Regions from separate parts of the Anoxybacillus sp. EFIL genome, predicted to be linked through region 2. Evidence: a T-box and tRNA genes for the amino acid it is inferred to sense, from the RefSeq annotation. Region 2 holds a T-box; the other holds one or more tRNA genes.
The links. The T-box of region 2 lies ahead of tyrS (tyrosine--tRNA ligase). A T-box ahead of a tRNA ligase gene usually reads a tRNA of that ligase, here a tRNA-Tyr.
Positions count from the first base shown of each region.

Region 1: it has a tRNA-Tyr gene. The T-box ahead of tyrS (tyrosine--tRNA ligase) is inferred to sense a tRNA for this amino acid. The anticodon was not compared.

Region 1 covers NZ_SDLH01000010.1:88,869-93,081, forward strand. Annotated here, with positions in the region: gene ES017_RS13455 (ABC transporter substrate-binding protein) at 1-386, opposite strand, end outside; gene ES017_RS13460 (GH1 family beta-glucosidase) at 556-1,917, opposite strand; tRNA gene ES017_RS13465 (tRNA-Leu) at 2,215-2,299, opposite strand; tRNA gene ES017_RS13470 (tRNA-Leu) at 2,351-2,436, opposite strand; tRNA gene ES017_RS13475 (tRNA-Cys) at 2,448-2,521, opposite strand; tRNA gene ES017_RS13480 (tRNA-Gly) at 2,533-2,604, opposite strand; tRNA gene ES017_RS13485 (tRNA-Gln) at 2,610-2,684, opposite strand; tRNA gene ES017_RS13490 (tRNA-His) at 2,702-2,777, opposite strand; tRNA gene ES017_RS13495 (tRNA-Trp) at 2,788-2,861, opposite strand; tRNA gene ES017_RS13500 (tRNA-Tyr) at 2,866-2,950, opposite strand; tRNA gene ES017_RS13505 (tRNA-Thr) at 2,956-3,031, opposite strand; tRNA gene ES017_RS13510 (tRNA-Phe) at 3,090-3,165, opposite strand; tRNA gene ES017_RS13515 (tRNA-Asp) at 3,325-3,400, opposite strand; tRNA gene ES017_RS13520 (tRNA-Met) at 3,406-3,482, opposite strand; tRNA gene ES017_RS13525 (tRNA-Val) at 3,494-3,569, opposite strand; tRNA gene ES017_RS13530 (tRNA-Glu) at 3,576-3,647, opposite strand; tRNA gene ES017_RS13535 (tRNA-Ser) at 3,669-3,759, opposite strand; tRNA gene ES017_RS13540 (tRNA-Asn) at 3,765-3,839, opposite strand; rRNA gene rrf (5S ribosomal RNA) at 3,871-3,987, opposite strand; partial or broken rRNA gene ES017_RS13550 (23S ribosomal RNA) at 4,080-4,213, opposite strand, start outside.
Region 2 covers NZ_SDLH01000002.1:89,151-103,363, reverse strand. Annotated here, with positions in the region: gene brnQ (branched-chain amino acid transport system II carrier protein) at 1-33, shown strand, start outside; gene ezrA (septation ring formation regulator EzrA) at 56-1,747, opposite strand; gene hisJ (histidinol-phosphatase HisJ) at 1,910-2,698, shown strand; gene ES017_RS03615 (GAF domain-containing protein) at 2,712-3,197, shown strand; gene ES017_RS03610 (sensor domain-containing diguanylate cyclase) at 3,226-5,073, opposite strand; gene rpsD (30S ribosomal protein S4) at 5,456-6,058, shown strand; gene tyrS (tyrosine--tRNA ligase) at 6,094-7,353, opposite strand; T-box leader at 7,405-7,629, opposite strand; gene ES017_RS03595 (transglycosylase domain-containing protein) at 7,768-10,542, shown strand; gene acsA (acetate--CoA ligase) at 10,566-12,284, opposite strand; gene ES017_RS03585 (GNAT family N-acetyltransferase) at 12,453-13,085, shown strand; gene ES017_RS03580 (acetoin utilization AcuB family protein) at 13,104-13,748, shown strand; gene ES017_RS03575 (acetoin utilization protein AcuC) at 13,745-14,213, shown strand, end outside.

The DNA of each region.
Region 1 (4,213 bases), on a different contig from region 2:
AAATACTTATCCTTAATGTTTTTTGCACCAAAATCGTATAAGTTATAAAAACGATCTTGTGCCTCACGATAACGTTCAATATTGTTTACTTCAATCATCGCGATGTCCGGTGCGCCACTTCCTGCTGATAACGCTGTAAATAATGCGTTATGATGATCGTCAAACTGCGTTGATTGAATTTTAATTTCAACATTTGGATGATCTTTCATATATTCTTCAGCTAGTTTTTCATAACCAGTGCTTCCGAATACCCACATGTTCAACTTGACTTTTTCACTTGAACCTTTATCTTTTGATTCGTTCTCACTTTGAGATTGATTGCTGCACGCTGTCGCGAACATAAAGACAACTGCTAACAACAACATGAGAGCTCGTTTCTTCATCATTCTTTCCCCCTCGCTTTTTCACAATATGTGTTCATACCGTTTACACCTTTCATTTGCCCATTTGCTTGTTTCACGTTATAATTCCTTTAGTTTTCTTCGTAGTAGCGGCCAATCCCCGACACTTCCCGCTATGACGAAGAAAACTTCTTCCCTTCCCCCATCACCTCCTTTATTTGTCATTGTCTACTTGCAATCCGTTGTTTATAATCGTTTCCTTGTACCATAATGCACTCTTTTTCGGGATGCGCTCTAGCGTTTCATAATCCACGTATACAATCCCAAAGCGCTTATCATATCCAAATGCCCACTCAAAATTATCGAACAGCGACCATACATAATATCCTTTTAAATTGACGCCTTGTTCAATCGCGCGGTGGCAAGCGATTAAATGCTCCCGTATATAAGCAACTCGCTCATCATCTTCTACTTCACCTTGTTCGTTGACGCGATCTTTGTATGCAGCACCGTTTTCGGTAATGTATAATGGAATATCGCCATAATCTTTTTTCAATCGCACCATTAAATCAAACAAACCGTTTGGATTCACTTCCCAATTCATATCCGTCACAGGTCTTCCTGTGCTCACATGTTCAAATACGATCGGTTCACGGTCACCTGTTTTCCAATCTTTTAATGTTGCTGTTGAATAATAGTTAAATCCGAAAAAGTCGATCGGTTGCTGAATCGTTTGTAAATCTCCCTCTTTGTAAACGTCTGGTAAATAATCTTTATACACTTCTAACATATCTGCTGGATATTGTCCCTTAAATACAGGATCTAAAAACCAACGATTCATAAAGCCGTCCCATTTTCGAGCGGCATCAACTGCTTTTTCATCTTTCGGATCGACCGCATATCCAGGTGTCAAATTCAACGTAATACCAATTTCCCCATCTTTCGAACCGATTGCTCGAAACGCTTTTACCGCTTCCCCGTGTGAGAGAAGAACATGATGTGCTGCTTTTAAAAATGATGTAAAGTTTTGAATCCCTGGGGCATGTTCGCCATTCCCATATCCTAAATAGGTGACAACCCACGGCTCATTATGCGTAATCCATTTTTTCACGACATCCCCAAGATTCTCGTAAAGGAAAGCAGCGTATTCTTGGAAGTAGTGAACGATATCACGATTTTCCCAGCCACCTTTCTCTTGAAGAGCTTGTGGCATATCCCAATGATAAATGGTCAACATTGGCTCGATACCGTTCTCTAGCAATTCATGTACAAGACGCTTATAAAAATCTAAACCTTTTTCGTTAAACTTCCCTGGCGTTTCACAATAAAGTCTCGCCCAACTAGTCGAAAATCGATACGCTTTCAAATGAAGCGCTTTCATTAATGCGATGTCTTCAACATAACGATTGTAATGATCAATTGCGATATCGCCATTATCCCCATTCGCTACTTTGCCAGGAATGCGGGAAAAGTGATCCCAGATCGAGTAAATTTTATCTTCTCCAGTCGCTGTTCCTTCAATTTGATACGATGAAGTTGCAGCTCCCCAAATAAAATCTTTCGGAAACTGAAGCATAATTTCGAACCTCCTGCGAAATTTTTCGTAAAAAACAAATCAAAAAAGCGCTTTCTTTCATTTGTTTCGTAACTTAATCATAATAACAATTGACGCATAAGTCAATAAAATCTTTCGCCCTAAACGAAAAATTATAATAAAACATGAAATAAATATATTTCTTCCACGAAAATTTTCGTAAAATATAAAAGCTAAAAGGATGAAAAAGTAAAGCTGGAGCGTCCTGGAGAAAAGAAAAAGTATAAGAAGAAATAAAAAAAGGATCCCTGTGTGCAACAGGAATCCTCAAATATTCAGTGCCGATGGTGGGAGTCGAACCCACACGGGGGGCTACCCCACACGATTTTGAGTCGTGCGCGTCTGCCAGTTCCGCCACATCGGCATGAGGCAATTAAATTGTATCATGCAAACTTGCTTTGTCAAGACTTTTCAGTGCCGAGGGCCGGACTCGAACCGGCACGGTAGTCACCTACCGCAGGATTTTAAGTCCTGTGCGTCTGCCAATTCCGCCACCCCGGCGCATAAAAAAATGGAGGCGGCAACCGGATTCGAACCGGTGGTAAAGGTTTTGCAGACCTCTGCCTTACCACTTGGCTATGCCGCCATAAAACGAAGAGCGGAAGACGGGACTCGAACCCGCGACCCCCACCTTGGCAAGGTGGTGTTCTACCACTGAACTACTTCCGCATATATGGCTGGGGTAGCTGGATTCGAACCAACGCATCACGGAGTCAAAGTCCGTTGCCTTACCGCTTGGCTATACCCCAACGTTTTAAAATGTATATGGGGCGACTAGTGGGAATCGAACCCACGAATGCCAGAGCCACAATCTGGTGCGTTAACCACTTCGCCATAGCCGCCATGTTTTTTTGGCAGGGGCAGTAGGAATCGAACCCACACCGGAGGTTTTGGAGACCTCTGTTCTACCATTAAACTATGCCCCTAAAATGGTGGAGGGGGACGGATTCGAACCGCCGAACCCAAAGGGAGCGGATTTACAGTCCGCCGCGTTTAGCCACTTCGCTACCCCTCCGCGGATGGTGCCGGCTGCAGGACTTGAACCCGCAACCTACTGATTACAAGTCAGTTGCTCTACCAATTGAGCTAAGCCGGCATAATATGAAGTGCATCAAACTTTTAGATGAAACAAACTAAGCCGACATCATTCAAAATGGTGGCTCGGGACGGAATCGAACCGCCGACACAAGGATTTTCAGTCCTTTGCTCTACCGACTGAGCTACCGAGCCATATAGATAGTAGCTTCATCCTTAAATTATTCAGAAGCACAACGTCCTTCGTCCCGCTCTCAGTTTGCTTACTCAAGATGTGGCTCGAGCGGTACGCTGTAGCCTTGCCAAAGAAGTCGATTCAAACGTGCTCTACCGACTGAGCTACCGAGCCATACATGGCGGTCCCGACGGGACTCGAACCCGCGATCTCCTGCGTGACAGGCAGGCATGTTAACCACTACACTACGGGACCAATATTGGTTGCGGGGGCAGGATTTGAACCTGCGACCTTCGGGTTATGAGCCCGACGAGCTACCTGGCTGCTCCACCCCGCGATAATAACATATGGTGGAGGATGACGGGATCGAACCGCCGACCCCTTGCTTGTAAGGCAAGTGCTCTCCCAGCTGAGCTAATCCTCCAAAAGATGACCCGTACGGGATTCGAACCCGTGTTACCGCCGTGAAAGGGCGGTGTCTTAACCACTTGACCAACGGGCCATATATCATTTCCTAAGTGGCTGGCGGAGAGCAAGGGATTCGAACCCTTGAGACGCTCATCACGTCTACACGATTTCCAATCGTGCTCCTTCGACCACTCGGACAGCTCTCCGTAAATGGCTCCGCAGGTAGGATTCGAACCTACGACCGCTCGGTTAACAGCCGAGTGCTCTACCACTGAGCTACTGCGGAATAATAACAAAAGTGATTCATTCATCATCTTGCCCGGCAACGTCCTACTCTCGCAGGCGGTGTCCCGCCAACTACCATCGGCGCTGGAGAGCTTAACTTCCGTGTTCGGTATGGGAACGGGTGTGACCTCTCCGCCATCGTCACCGAGCAATAATGCTTTAGACAAATGTTATTATAACGGAATATTTTTTGTTGTCAAGCATTTTTTTATTCCTTCAAAACTAGATAACAGGTGTGTGCTTAGTTAAGTCCTCGATCGATTAGTATCCGTCAGCTACACGTGTCGCCACGCTTCCACCTCGGACCTATCTACCTTGTCATCTTCAAGGGATCTTACTCGCTTGACGCGATGGGAAATCTCATCTTGAGGGGGG
Region 2 (14,213 bases):
CATGTCACACGTACCGAAAGAAAAGCAAGTTAAAAACGAGTGAAGGGATTCCCTTTCACTCGTTTTCTTTTAACCACTCACGAATACGTTCAAACGCTCCTTCCTCCACTTGCTCTACCGTAGCAATCGCCTTTTGTAAGGCTAATTCGTATTCGTATCGTCGGAACAACTGCTCCGCTTCCTCTAATCCTTCTTTCACCGCTTGGAAACGACGACGGTAACGGTTTCCATACTGAATGACTTGTTCAGCCAATCGAGCTTGTTCAATCATTTCTTTTGTTTGGTCACATACATGTTGCACAAACAAGATCGCCTCGTCTAGCGCTTGATGAACGGCCTCCATATTTAACGGCTTTCCGTCTAATGTAAGCGACACACGCGTTAAGCTTTCACGCGCCTCGCTCACTTGCAACATATAAGATTCCGGTAACCCAGGAAGTTTGCTTTTTTTCACGAGCCGAATCGCTTCAGACAATTGTTTTTTCATTTCTGCTAATTTCTCACGCGCTGCTAATTCATCTTTCCTTAGCGCATATAAGTGCTCTCGAAACTGGGCGTGCTTTTCTTTCACCGCAGCAATTTGCGCTAAAATTTCCTCCAACTCTTCACGAATAAGCGAGTAAGCTAAACGTTCCTCAATCATTTTCGTTTGAATTAACATAAATCGCTTCATCAATTGTTGCACTTGCTTTTCAATGTGTCGATATTTGTCAAGATCACTTTGTGATAAATGATAGCTTTGCTGAACAAACAACGTTTCATCGCGCGTTTCTTTCGTTTCTTCTTCTAACTCGTAAAGCGTTTGCTCAATTTTTTCCGTTTCATCATGAACGAAGCGTTCCGCATACACTTCTTTCTCTAACAAATCGTACAACGTGTCAACATCTTCTTGTGCTTCTCGAAGAAGCTTTTCTGCTTCATCGACAGCAAGCGTTTCTAACAGCGCAAGCACTTCTGACACTTTTCCGCGGATCGCCTCCACTTCTTTGTCAACTGGAAGATGGTCAAGCACATACCCTTTTTCTAACAGTTCACGATACCCTTCGACAATATTGTCAAGTTGTGCTGGAATTTCAACTTGCGCATCGCTAAGTAAAAGCGGAATTTGTTCAATAAAACGATTCAACTCATTTAATTCATTTTGAATGAGCAACACTACTTCACGGGCAGCTAAATAATTCCCTTCCGCCGTTAGCTGTTCAAATGTTTGAAATTGTTGTTGAAGAGTATTTAATCGCGATTCAAGCGCAGTTTCCGTGCGCCCGAATGTATGACGTTGAGTAAGCATCGCTTTTTTTACTTGGCGATACTTTTCCTTTAACTGTTCAATTTCTTCACGATTTTTCTCTTCACTTCCAACTAATTCTTGTAACTCTAATAAAATGCGTTGAATGCTCCCTTCAATTTCTTGAAGCTGCTGTTTTGTTTGCTGTAACGCATCTTTCGCTTTCATAAACCGATATTTGACCACTGCTTCCTCAATATCAAACAACTTCTCTTCTATGTTTGGCAGTTGAACAGCGACAATATCATCCCATTCGTTCCGCCATTTTTCAAACAGCTGCTCTGTTTCCCCCATCATATTTAATGCCTTAATTTTCGCCATTTCTTCTGGTACGGGGCGATTCATTAAAGAAATTTTCCATTGTTCTAATTGATCGATTTGTTTATATAAACGTTTTCGGTACACGTATGTATATGTAAGTCCTCCAATAAAGAGGAGCGCACTAATCGCTACAAATTCCATAATGGGCCTCCTTGTTGTCAAGCTTTCTTTTTTATGGAGAAGGCATTTTCTTTTCAATGATTTTATGATACCATGTTAGCAACATTTTTTGAGCAAAAATTTTAATTTTTTTCCTAAAAAAACGTGATTTTGTCGAATTTTGCGCCAAAAGAGGTGAAAAACGTGCGTGACGGGCATATTCATACACCGTTTTGTCCTCACGGAAGTGACGATGCGTTGCATGAATATATCGAAAAGGCCATTTCGCTTGGTTATACAGATATTTCATTTACCGAACACGCACCGCTTCCGAAAGGATTTATCGATCCAACCCCTTATCAAGATAGCGCGATGAAAGAAGAACAACTAGCGTCGTACGTATCAATTTTACAATCATTAAAAAAACAGTACGAAAGGCATATTCGTATTCATGTCGGATTAGAAGTTGATTTCATTGTCGGATATGAACAAGAAACGAAAACATTTTTAAATAAAATCGGCCCACAATTAGACGATAGCATTTTATCCGTTCATTTTTTGCACATTGACAATCAGTACATGTGTATCGATTATAGCGAGGACATGTTTGGAAACATCGTTGCATCGTTTGGTTCAGTTGAACGAGTGTATGATGCGTATTATAACACCGTTCTCGCTTCTGTTGTTGCCGATTTAGGACCATACAAACCAAAACGTATCGGACATATCACGCTCGTTCGTAAGTTTCATCGAGCATACCCGTGTGAATATGATGACAACAAAATCATCACACGTATTCTAGATGAAATGAAAAATCGTCAACTAGAACTTGACTACAACGGTGCCGGCACAACGAAACCGCTCTGCTTAGAGCCGTATCCGCCTCATTGGGTCGTAAAAGAAGCGTTAAAACGCGGCATTCCGCTCGTGTACGGTTCAGATGCTCACTCGGTTGCTGGCCTTCACCAAGGAATTGAACATATGTTGATATAAAGGAGTGGAATACATGTTTCATGCACAAACATACACAGGGACAAGAGAAGAAAATTATGCACTTGTCATCGACCAATTGAAAGCATTAATTTCAGATGAAAAAAATGTTGTAGCGAACTTAGCCAATGCTTCTGCTTTATTGAACTACTTTTTACACGATATTAACTGGGTCGGTTTTTATATGACAGAAGGAAATGAACTTGTTCTCGGACCGTTTCAAGGATTGCCCGCATGCGTGCGCATTCCATTTGGCAAAGGCGTATGCGGAACAGCAGCGGCCGAAAAACGAACCGTGCGTGTGGCGGACGTTCATACGTTTCCAGGTCACATCGCATGCGATGCTGCATCTCAATCTGAAATTGTCGTTCCGATGATAAAAAGCGGCCGTGTCATTGGTGTGCTTGATATTGACAGCCCAATCAAAAATCGTTTCGATGAGGTAGACGAACAGTATTTACAACGTTTTGTTGAAACGCTTATTCAATATGTTAACATATAAGAAAGAGGCCGAAATATTTGGCCTCTTTTTAATATTCTTGAACAACGACGCGGTTTTTTCCTGTCCGTTTCGCTGTATATAACGCTTCATCGGCACGATTAAATAGCTCTTTCACAGAGTCCGCACGATTTTTCTTCCAGTACGATACCCCACAAGAAATCGTCACCGGTGGGCTTGTTAACTCACGAACTTTTTGTACTAAGCGGTTCGCAATCGATAAACCTGCATTAATGGACACTTTCGGTAAATAAATGGCGAGTTCTTCTCCTCCCCATCGAGCTCCGATGTCATTTTGGCGAATGTTTGCTTTAATAATATTTGCTACTTGAATAATAATTTCATCCCCTACTTGATGCCCATACGTATCGTTTATTTTTTTGAAATTATCAATATCTATTAAAATAAATGTACCTAATCCATCCTCTTCCATCGAACGTTGAATACGTTCATCTAAATAATGACGTGCATATAAATTTGTTAGCCGATCTGTAATGACCATTCGTTCAAGCTCTTCACGCAATGCTGCGTTTGTAAACGCCAACGTGGAATGATGGATAAGTGATTGTAACAATTTAAACATATCAAACGAAAAGTGGTACGCCTCTTGATGTAGCACGATCGCTACACCTTTCATCATTCCGCGCATCATCGGTACGGCCATAAGCGAACGAAAACGTTTCGCATGATCGCTATGAATTTTTACATCACCTAAAAATAAATTATCCCGCGGATGTTGAATGCGGTGGAAAACGAAATCTACATATGCCTTTGCTTCGCGTGATTGGAAAAATGCCGTACTTCCAGGAAGTACTTTACGCTCTTTTTCTTGCAAAATAATAAAACCGACTTCTTCCGCATCAAATGACGTTTTAATTTTTTCAATCATAAACTGCAAGGCGTCTTGGAAGCGTAAGTTCGTGTTTAAGTGGTGAATCGTCTCGTTAATGAGTTGTAAATCAGCAATTAATCGTTTTGATTGTTCGTATAATTTTGCATTCTCTAATGCGCTGCCAGCTGTATTTGCTAATAAGGAAATAAAGCGCATTTCTCGTTCTGGCAACTCCATAATTGTCGGAGCAATCATTTCGATCACCCCGTAAATGCCTTGGGCTCCTTTAATCGGGGCATAAATTACAGACTTTTTATGAACGAGCGAATCGTGAAGCTGAATTTGTCCAGTAACATACGCTTGCATTGCCCCCATGTGCTCATCTTCATTTTCAAATGTAAGTAATTTAATCGGCAAATCTCGGTCTGTTGTGCTGTCATAAGATAAAAACAAATGAAACGTAAACGTCGGATACACTTCTTTTAACGTTTTTACAATTTCTTCAAGTACATCCCCAATATTCATAGACGCATGAATTTTTGTTGCCGCTCGATGCAATTGTTCATATCTTTTTTCCTCACTTAATACTTCAGACACTTTGCGAATGCGAGCAAACACTTTTAAAAAGTCTTGTCTCATTTGTTTAATTAACGACCTCGGTATCATATCTCGCACATGAAGCTGAAAACGAATAAGACCGAGTGAATCTTCTGAAAAATGTATACCAAACTGAACGGTTTTGATTTCGCTTTCATCATCGATGACGACAACATCATCAAACTGTTGTTTTAGCTGATCATCAAATGGAATCATATATTTTTCTTGTTGCTGTTCAATGATGTGATTTGTCGTTACTTCAGGTTCAAAAGCGTGTTTAAACGGGTTAAGCACATAAAACGTGACGTCTAACAAGTGAAACTCTTTTTGCAATAAGGTGATCAGCGCTTGGATGATGCGAGGTAAATTCGTAAAATCTTCTTCTGTTAAAAACCAATCGAAAAACTTTTGTTTAAATATGGCGTATTGATCGTGTTCTTGAATGTTCATTTTTTTCACTCACCCGCACATACTTCCTCTCTATTATATGTATGAACCATATAAATAAAAAAATGAGAGTTTCTGTCATATTTCTAAAACTGAGGACCTATCAATTATATCATACCATACTCCTTATTATAAAGACTATACAAAAATTGTTGACTTAGACGCGAAAAAAAACTATAATAGCCTTTGTGTAAAATATTGCAGCCTTTGTGCTCACATTTGTATGTCCATTTTGTTCCCCATAGAGAGCGTCATTCTCTAATTGGAGGTTGTATCGTGTAACTCTCAGCTGCTAGGGCGAGGATACATGAAAACAAAATGGCGATAAATGGTGAGGCACGACTGTTTTTATTTTACCAAAAATAAAAACAAAGGAGGAGCATTTATGGCTCGTTATACAGGTCCAACATGGAAAATTTCTCGCCGCCTTGGCATTTCATTGAGCGGTACAGGTAAAGAATTACAAAAACGTCCGTACCCACCAGGTCAACATGGTCCAGGACAACGCAAAAAATTATCTGAATATGGTATGCAGCTTCAAGAGAAGCAAAAACTTCGCCATATGTACGGTGTAAACGAACGCCAATTCCGTAAAACGTTCGAAGAAGCTGGTAAAATGGCTGGTAAACATGGTGAAAACTTCATGATCTTGCTTGAATCTCGTTTAGACAACCTTGTTTACCGTTTAGGTTTCGCGCGCACTCGCCGTCAAGCTCGCCAATTAGTTAACCACGGTCATATTTTAGTTGATGGCAGCCGCGTGAACATTCCATCTTATCGTGTAAAACCAGGTCAAACGATTTCTGTTCGCGAAAAATCTCGCAACCTTCAAATTATTAAAGAAGCGCTTGAAGTAAACAACTTCGTACCTGACTACTTAACGCTTGATGCGGACAAATTAGAAGGTACTTACACTCGTTTACCTGAACGCTCTGAATTGCCTGCAGAAATTAACGAAGCATTAATCGTCGAGTTCTACTCACGTTAATAAAAAATCCTCTCTGCCGAAGCAGAGAGGATTTTTTATGCATAACGGATTAAATAATATTTTTTCTTGCCGCGGCGAATAATCGTAAAGCGACCTTCGATGCGATTTTCTTCTGTCATGATTTTATTTACGTCTTGCATGCGCTCGCCGTTCACGTAAATCGCTCCATTCGCTACGTCCTCGCGCGCTTGACGTTTCGATGGACAAATGCCACTCGCTACGAGCAAATCAACAAGCGCCACTTCCTTTTCATGACATACATACGATGGTACATCTTTAAAACCTTGTTCAATCTCATTTGCTGTTAATTTTTCTACTTCTCCGCTAAAGAGTGCTTCAGAAATGTTCATCGCCTGTTGCAACGCTTCTTCCCCATGAACGAGACGCGTCATCTCCGCAGCTAATGCTTTTTGTGCTGCCCGTTTTTCCGGCGCTTCAGCTGTTTGTTTTTCTAATTCCATAATTTCTTCGTGCGATAAAAACGTAAAGTATTTCAAATATTTTACAACATCACGGTCATCTGTATTAATCCAAAATTGGTAAAACTCATATGGGGACGTTTTGTCAGCATCAAGCCATACCGCTCCACCTTCTGTTTTACCAAACTTCGTTCCGTCTGCTTTTGTTACGAGCGGAACAGTTAATCCAAACACTTTTGCATCTTCTTCTGTTTTTCGGATTAGTTCTAGCCCAGCCGTAATGTTCCCCCACTGGTCACTTCCACCAACTTGCAACTTGCAGTTATACATTTCATACAGTTTCAAAAAGTCGTATGCCTGCAAAATCATATAACTAAACTCTGTAAAAGAAATTCCTGTTTCTAATCGCGACTGTACAGATTCTTTCGCAAGCATGTAGTTAATTCCAAAGTTTTTCCCGACATCACGCAAAAATGTAATAACATCAAGCGAACCGATCCATTCGTAGTTATTTGCGATAATCGCCGGATTGTTTTCATTGTCAAAATCTAAAAAGCGGCTTAACTGTTGTTTAATCCGCTCACTGTAATGAGCGACCGTTTCTTTTTCATTTAATTTTCGCTCTGCTTTTTTTCCACTCGGATCTCCAATCAATCCTGTTGCCCCACCGACGAGCGCAATCGGCTGGTGACCAGCTTGTTGGAAGCGACGTAACATTAAAATCGGAAGCAAATGACCGATATGCAAACTATCTGCCGTTGGATCAAAACCGCAATATACTTTTACACTTTCTTCTGCTAGCAATGCTTTGAGTCCATCCTCATCTGTCATTTGATTAATTAAACCGCGAAATTGTAAATCTTGAAGCAAATCCATTTGAACCACCCTTTCCGTTTGTTATGGAAACAAAAAAACCCGTCCTTCATATGAAGGGACGAGTTTCATCGCGGTACCACCCTACTTAGAGAACATATATGTCCTCTCGCTTCATTGATATAACGGCTTATACCGTCTTTTGCTACTTTCGCACAAGCTGTTCGCAAAAGATGCTCACGGAGGTAATTCATGCTTACCTGTACGCTAGTTCGCACCAACCACTAGCTCTCTGTCAGCAGGGAGATAAGCACTACTCGTTCCGCTCATCGCTCGATTATTCACATGTCAATATACCCTCTTTTATCATAAAACATCAACTGTTGTCAAGATCTTCAAACAAATTTAGACATTTTCCGATACGGAAAGACAAATTATGATATAATGATGAAAATACAATTCGGATGGGAGGTCACTATGTCAGAAAAACAAGTCCGATTTTCATGGCAAAAACTATGGCGCCATTTCACGATTACATACGAAGTCATTTGGAATGTATGTTTAATTATATTGATCGCATGTTTATGCGCGTTCAGTTTTGCCTTCGGTGTCGGTGCGGGATATTTCGCCTCGCTTGTGAAAGATGCTAAGCCGATTCCTTACAAAGAAATGAAAAAAGATATTTATAACTATGAAGAAACAACCCATATTTATTTTGCCAATCGTGAATATCTTGGCTATTTCCGTTCAGATTTAGAACGCGATGAAGTCAAACTTTCACAAGTTTCCCCTTACTTCATTCAAGCGGTCATCGCTACAGAAGATGAACATTTTTATGAACATAAAGGGGTTGTACCAAAAGCCATTATACGTGCCATCTTCCAAGAAGCGACAAACTCCTCGACGCGTAGCGGAGGGAGTACATTAACACAGCAGCTTGTAAAAAATCAAATTTTAACAAGTGAAGTGTCATTTGAGCGAAAAGCAAAAGAAGTGTTGCTCGCTTTACGGCTTGAGAAGTTTTTTTCTAAAGATGAAATTTTAGAAGCGTACATTAACGTTGTACCTTTCGGGAGAAACGCATCTGGGCGAAATATTGCCGGCGTCCAAGCCGCCGCAAAGGGTGTTTTCGGCATCGATGCAAAACAATTAACATTACCGCAAGCGGCTTTTTTAGCAGGGCTACCACAAAGTCCGTTTCGCTATACACCGTTCACTAGCGAAGGCGAGTTAAAAAGCGATTTATCTCCCGCGCTAAATCGGATGAAAACGGTATTAACGCGCATGAAAAAAGCTGGATACATTTCAGAAGAGCAATATAAAGACGCACTAGCATACGACGTTACGAAAGATTTTGTTTCTTCCTTGCCATCCCCAGTGGAAAAATATCCATGGCTGACGTTTGAAATCGAACGTCGTGCGAAAGATATTTTTATTGATTTACTAGCAAAAAAAGATGGATACGATCGGCAAGATGTGCGCTCAAACGACCAGTTATATAAAGAATATGCGGAAAAAGCAGAAAAGCAATTACGTCAAAACGGCTATACGATTTACACAACGATCGATAAAGACATATATGAACGAATGAAAGCGATTGTTGAAAAATATCCGTACTTCGGAAGCGATACAGTTGTTCGAAAAAGAGACGAAAAAACGGAACAAATCATTTCCGTCCGTCAGCCGGTAGAAGTCGGGGCGATTTTGATCGAAAACAAAACCGGACGCATCATTAGCTTTGTCGGTGGACGAGATTATAAACGGGAACAACTGAATCACGCAACTCAAGCATACCGTTCGAACGGTTCAACGATGAAGCCGCTTCTCGTTTATGCACCAGCGATGGAAATGGGCATTATTCAACCGGGATCTGTCATTCCAGATATTGATTTAGAAATTCCAACGCAACAAGGTCCATATCGCCCCAAAAATGCGGATGGTAAAACACACGGCTTAACATCTGTTCGTCACGCGCTAAAAAAATCGTATAACATTCCTGCCATTCGCACGTATGCTCGCATCATCGATCAACGACCCATTTCATATTTAGAAAAAATGGGCTTCACAAGCTTAACGACGGGAGACGGATATAATTTATCTCTTGCGCTCGGTGGGCTAACAAAAGGGGTAACGATTGAAGAAAACGTCAATGCATACGCAACGTTTGCAAATGGTGGGAAATTCATCGACGCGTATTTAATTGAAAAAATTGTTGATAAAAATGGGAACGTTGTATATGAACACGAGCCAAAACCAATCGAAGTGTTTTCACCTCAAACAGCGTATTTAACAATCGATATGATGCGCGACGTCATTCGCTCAGGTACAGCTTCTTTTTTAAATGGCAAGTTAAAATTTTCAGCAGATTGGGCGGGAAAAACAGGGACGAGTCAAAACACAAAGGACGCTTGGTTTGTCGCGACAAATCCGAATGTCACGTTAGGCACTTGGATGGGATACGATACACCAAAACCGCTTGAGAAAAGCTATAAAGGGCTATCATATTCCCAAAGAAACTTATTGCTATGGGCGCAACTGATGAATGGGGCGTACGATATTCGCCCAGAACTAATCGCTCCGAAAGAACGATTCCATATGCCTGGAGGAATTGTTCAACGCTCATATTGTGCAATTTCTGGATTGCTCCCATCAGAAACATGTAAACGATTCGGACTGATCGAAAGCGATTTATTCAATACGGCATTTGTGCCGAAAACAGAAGATACGTATTTGATTAGCGGAGCTTTCGTTGAATTAAATGGAGAGCGATATGCCTCTTTACCGACAACACCGAAAGAATTTACAAAAGAAGGCGTAATGATTGACGCTTCGTTACTTGAACAGTGGGGCATTCAGCATATAAAAGATTTGAGCAAATTACTCCCGCAAAACGATAAATGGAAACATGTATTTGTGGCAAAAACGCTTCAAGAAAACGGGAAAAAACCGGATCCACTAGCTGCGCAACAAAAAGGAACGGCACTCGTTTGGAACGAACATCATGAACAAGACGTCATTGGTTATCGAGTATATTATGCGGCATCCGAAACAGCTACGTTTCAAGTTATCGCAACAATACGTAAAGGCGAACAAAAAAACATACCGTTAAAACAAGGAATATATTACGTGACGGCTGTTGATATTGCTGGATTGGAATCGAATCCATCTAATATCATTCGCATGTTGCCTGCTATACAACCTGAGCAACCAACAAATGAGCAACCAGCAGAAGAACAGCCATCAACAAACTAAAAAATCGGGCCATGCCCGATTTTTTAGTCTTCCATTGTTGATAAATCGCCTGTCGGTAAGTTTAGTTCCCAAGCTTTCAAAACGCGGCGCATAATTTTTCCACTTCTCGTTTTTGGTAACTTATCACGAAACTCGATTTCACGTGGTGCGGCATGCGCAGCTAAACCTTTTTTCACAAAGTTACGAATATCTTCTTTTAATTCTTCTGATGGCTCGTACCCTTCGCGAAGAGCAACAAACGCTTTAATAATTTCACCGCGCACCGGATCTGGCTTTCCGATGACACCTGCCTCTGCAACTGCAGGATGTTCAACGAGTTTGCTTTCCACCTCGAACGGACCAACACGTTCTCCCGCTGTCATGATGACATCATCAATTCGTCCTTGGAACCAGAAATATCCATCTTCATCCATATATGCCGAATCGCCAGATACATACCAATCACCCGGTAAGAAGTACGACTCATATTTTTGTGGATTGTTCCAAATCGCGCGCATCATCGAAGGCCAACCTTTTTTAATCGCCAAATTGCCCATGCGATATGGCGGTAACTCATTTCCTTGATCGTCAACGATTGCAGCTTTTACTCCCGGAATTGGTTTCCCCATCGATCCCGGTTTAATTTCCATACACGGATAGTTACAAATGAGTTGTGCCCCTGTTTCTGTCATCCACCATGTATCATGAATACGGCGATTGAACACTTTCATTCCCCAACGGACGACTTCTGGGTTTAAAGGTTCCCCAACGCTTAAAATATGGCGAAGTGAGCTTAAATTAAACTTTTTCACTAATTCATCGCCAGCCCCCATCAACATGCGGAAAGCTGTCGGTGCACTATACCATACCGTCACGCCATAATCTTCGATCGTTTTATACCACGCTTCAGGATTAAAGCGGCCACCTACAATGACGTTTGAAGCCCCACAAAGCCATGGACCGAAAATGCCGTACGATGTTCCTGTCACCCAGCCTGGATCAGCCGTGCACCAATACACATCATCTTCTTTTAAATCTAATACCCATTTTGCCGTTTGATAATGTTGAATCATCGCGTTATGCACATGCAGTACGCCTTTTGGTTTTCCTGTTGAACCAGATGTATAATGTAAAATGAGTCCATCCTCGCGTCCGACCCATTCAATCTGAAAATGTTTGCTTGCTGCGTTCATCCGTTTTTTCAAGTCAAAAAACGGTCCTTCTTCTTTAATGTCATCTCCAACTAAAAATACGTACTTTAATGCTGGTAGCTCATTGACAGGTACACGTGGTAAAAGCTCAGGTGTCGTAATAATGACTTTCGCCTCGCTATCTTCTAAACGGTCACGTACTGCCCCTTCCATAAACGCTTCAAAAAGAGGTCCGACGATTGCGCCAAGCTTAATCGCTCCAAGCACAGAAAAGTACAGTTCAGGCGAACGAGGCATAAAAATGAAGACGCGATCACCTTTTTCTACATCGGCCACTTCTTTTAACACGTTGGCTACTTTGTTTGAAAACTCCTTCATTTCTTTAAATGTGTACTTTTCTTCTCTTGTCGCGTCACGATAATAAAGAGCCACTTTGTTTTTTCGGAACGTTTCTACATGACGGTCAATCGCTTCGTACGCCATGTTTACTTTTCCTGTTTCATACCACGAAAAATGCTTTTCTGCTTCAGACCAGTCAAACGTTTTATACGTTTCTTCGTAGTTTTTCAAGTTGAAATCCCCTTGAATGACTGGTAGCGTTTCCACCTTAATCATCCCAAACTCCCCCTTGTTTGAAAGTGTTTACATTCGTATTATATTATACTATAAACAATTTCTCAATTTTTAAAAAATTTTCATTAATGTTTATTATGAAAACGATTTAATTTTTATTTTTTTATGTATAATTGAAGTGAGATTATTTCAGTAGGCGGTGGGGCAATGGAGCATAAAAAAACATATAACGCAAAACAATTAAAAACACCGAAAGGAACGTTAATTATTGAAGGGCCGATTTCCCCAGAAAAGTTGGCTAGCTATGAATTTCATCATGATTTAACAGCGTTTCGGCAACCGCACCAACAACATCAAGCGCTCATTGAAATTGCAGGCCTTCCTGAAGGGCGAATTATTATTGCCCGCCACGGTCACACGATCGTTGGCTACGTCACCTTTTTATATCCTGACCCCCTTGAAAGATGGTCACAAGGGAAGATGGAAAATTTAATTGAGCTCGGGGCAATCGAAGTCATTCCAGACTTTCGAGGGTGTGGTGTCGGGAAAAATTTATTGAAAGTGGCTATGATGGACGATGCGATGGAAGATTACATCATTATTACGACCGAATACTATTGGCATTGGGATTTAAAACGAACTGGTTTGAACGTATGGGAATATCGAAAAGTAATGGAGAAAATGATGAACGCGGGCGGACTTGTCTGGTATGCAACGGACGACCCTGAAATTTGTTCACATCCGGCTAACTGCTTAATGGCGCGTATTGGGAAGCGCGTCGATCAACAATCAATTCAAAAGTTTGATCAACTTCGCTTTATGAACCGCTTTATGTATTAAAACAAAGGGGATGGGGAAATGATTGTCGAACAAATGATGAAAACGGATGTCATCGCATTAAAGCCGTCAAATACAATTGCCGATGCGCTAAGCATTGTGAAGCAAAAAAACATTCGTCACTTACCAATTGTTGATGATGAATATCATGTCATTGGAATCGTCACCGATCGTGATTTACGCGATGCAAGTCCATCGATTTTCCATGCCAATGAGCATCTAGAAGATTTACAAAAGCCGTTAAGCACCATTATGAAAACAAACGTCATTACAGGTCACCCGCTTGATTTTGTCGAAGAAGTGGCGGCTTTATTTTACGAACATCGCATCAGCTGCATGCCAATCGTCAAAGAAAATAAACTTGTCGGCATTATTACAGAGAGCGATTTGTTATATACGCTCGTACAATTAACAGGGGCTCATCAGCCCGGTTCGCAAATTGAAATTAAAGTGCCGAACCGAACGGGGATGTTAAGTGAAGTCACTTCCATGTTTCAAAAAAGAAACATTAATATTTCAAGTGTTCTCGTATATCCTGATCAAGATGAAAAGTATAAAGTGCTCGTGTTTCGTATTCAAACAATGAACCCGATGGCGATTATTGAAGATTTAAAAGCGCAAGGATACGACGTATTGTGGCCAAACTTGCCGGGGGTTTCATCATGAGCAAAAATAGCGTATTCATTTATTCCGATGCGTTTCAAACGTATAAATTCCATGATCGCCATCCGTTCAACCAATTGCGCGTCAAACTAACGTATGACTTATTACAAACGGTTGGTGCGCTCCACGATTCACAAATTGTAGCACCGCGTCTTGCCACAGATGAAGAACTAGCTCTTGTTCACGATATGGATTATATTGAAGCAGTAAAAAAAGCGGGGAAAGGACTACTTTCAGAAGAAATTGCAATCAATTATGGCTTAGGAACGGAAGATACACCTATTTTTCCAAACATGCATGAAGCGAGCGCCCTTCTTGTTGGGGGAACATTAACAGCCGTTGATTACGTGCTTTCTGGAAAAGCTGAGCATGCGCTCAGTTTAGGCGGAGGGCTTCATCATGGATTCCGCGGCAAAGCATCCGGATTTTGCATTTATAATGACAGTTCTGTCGCCATTAAATATATGC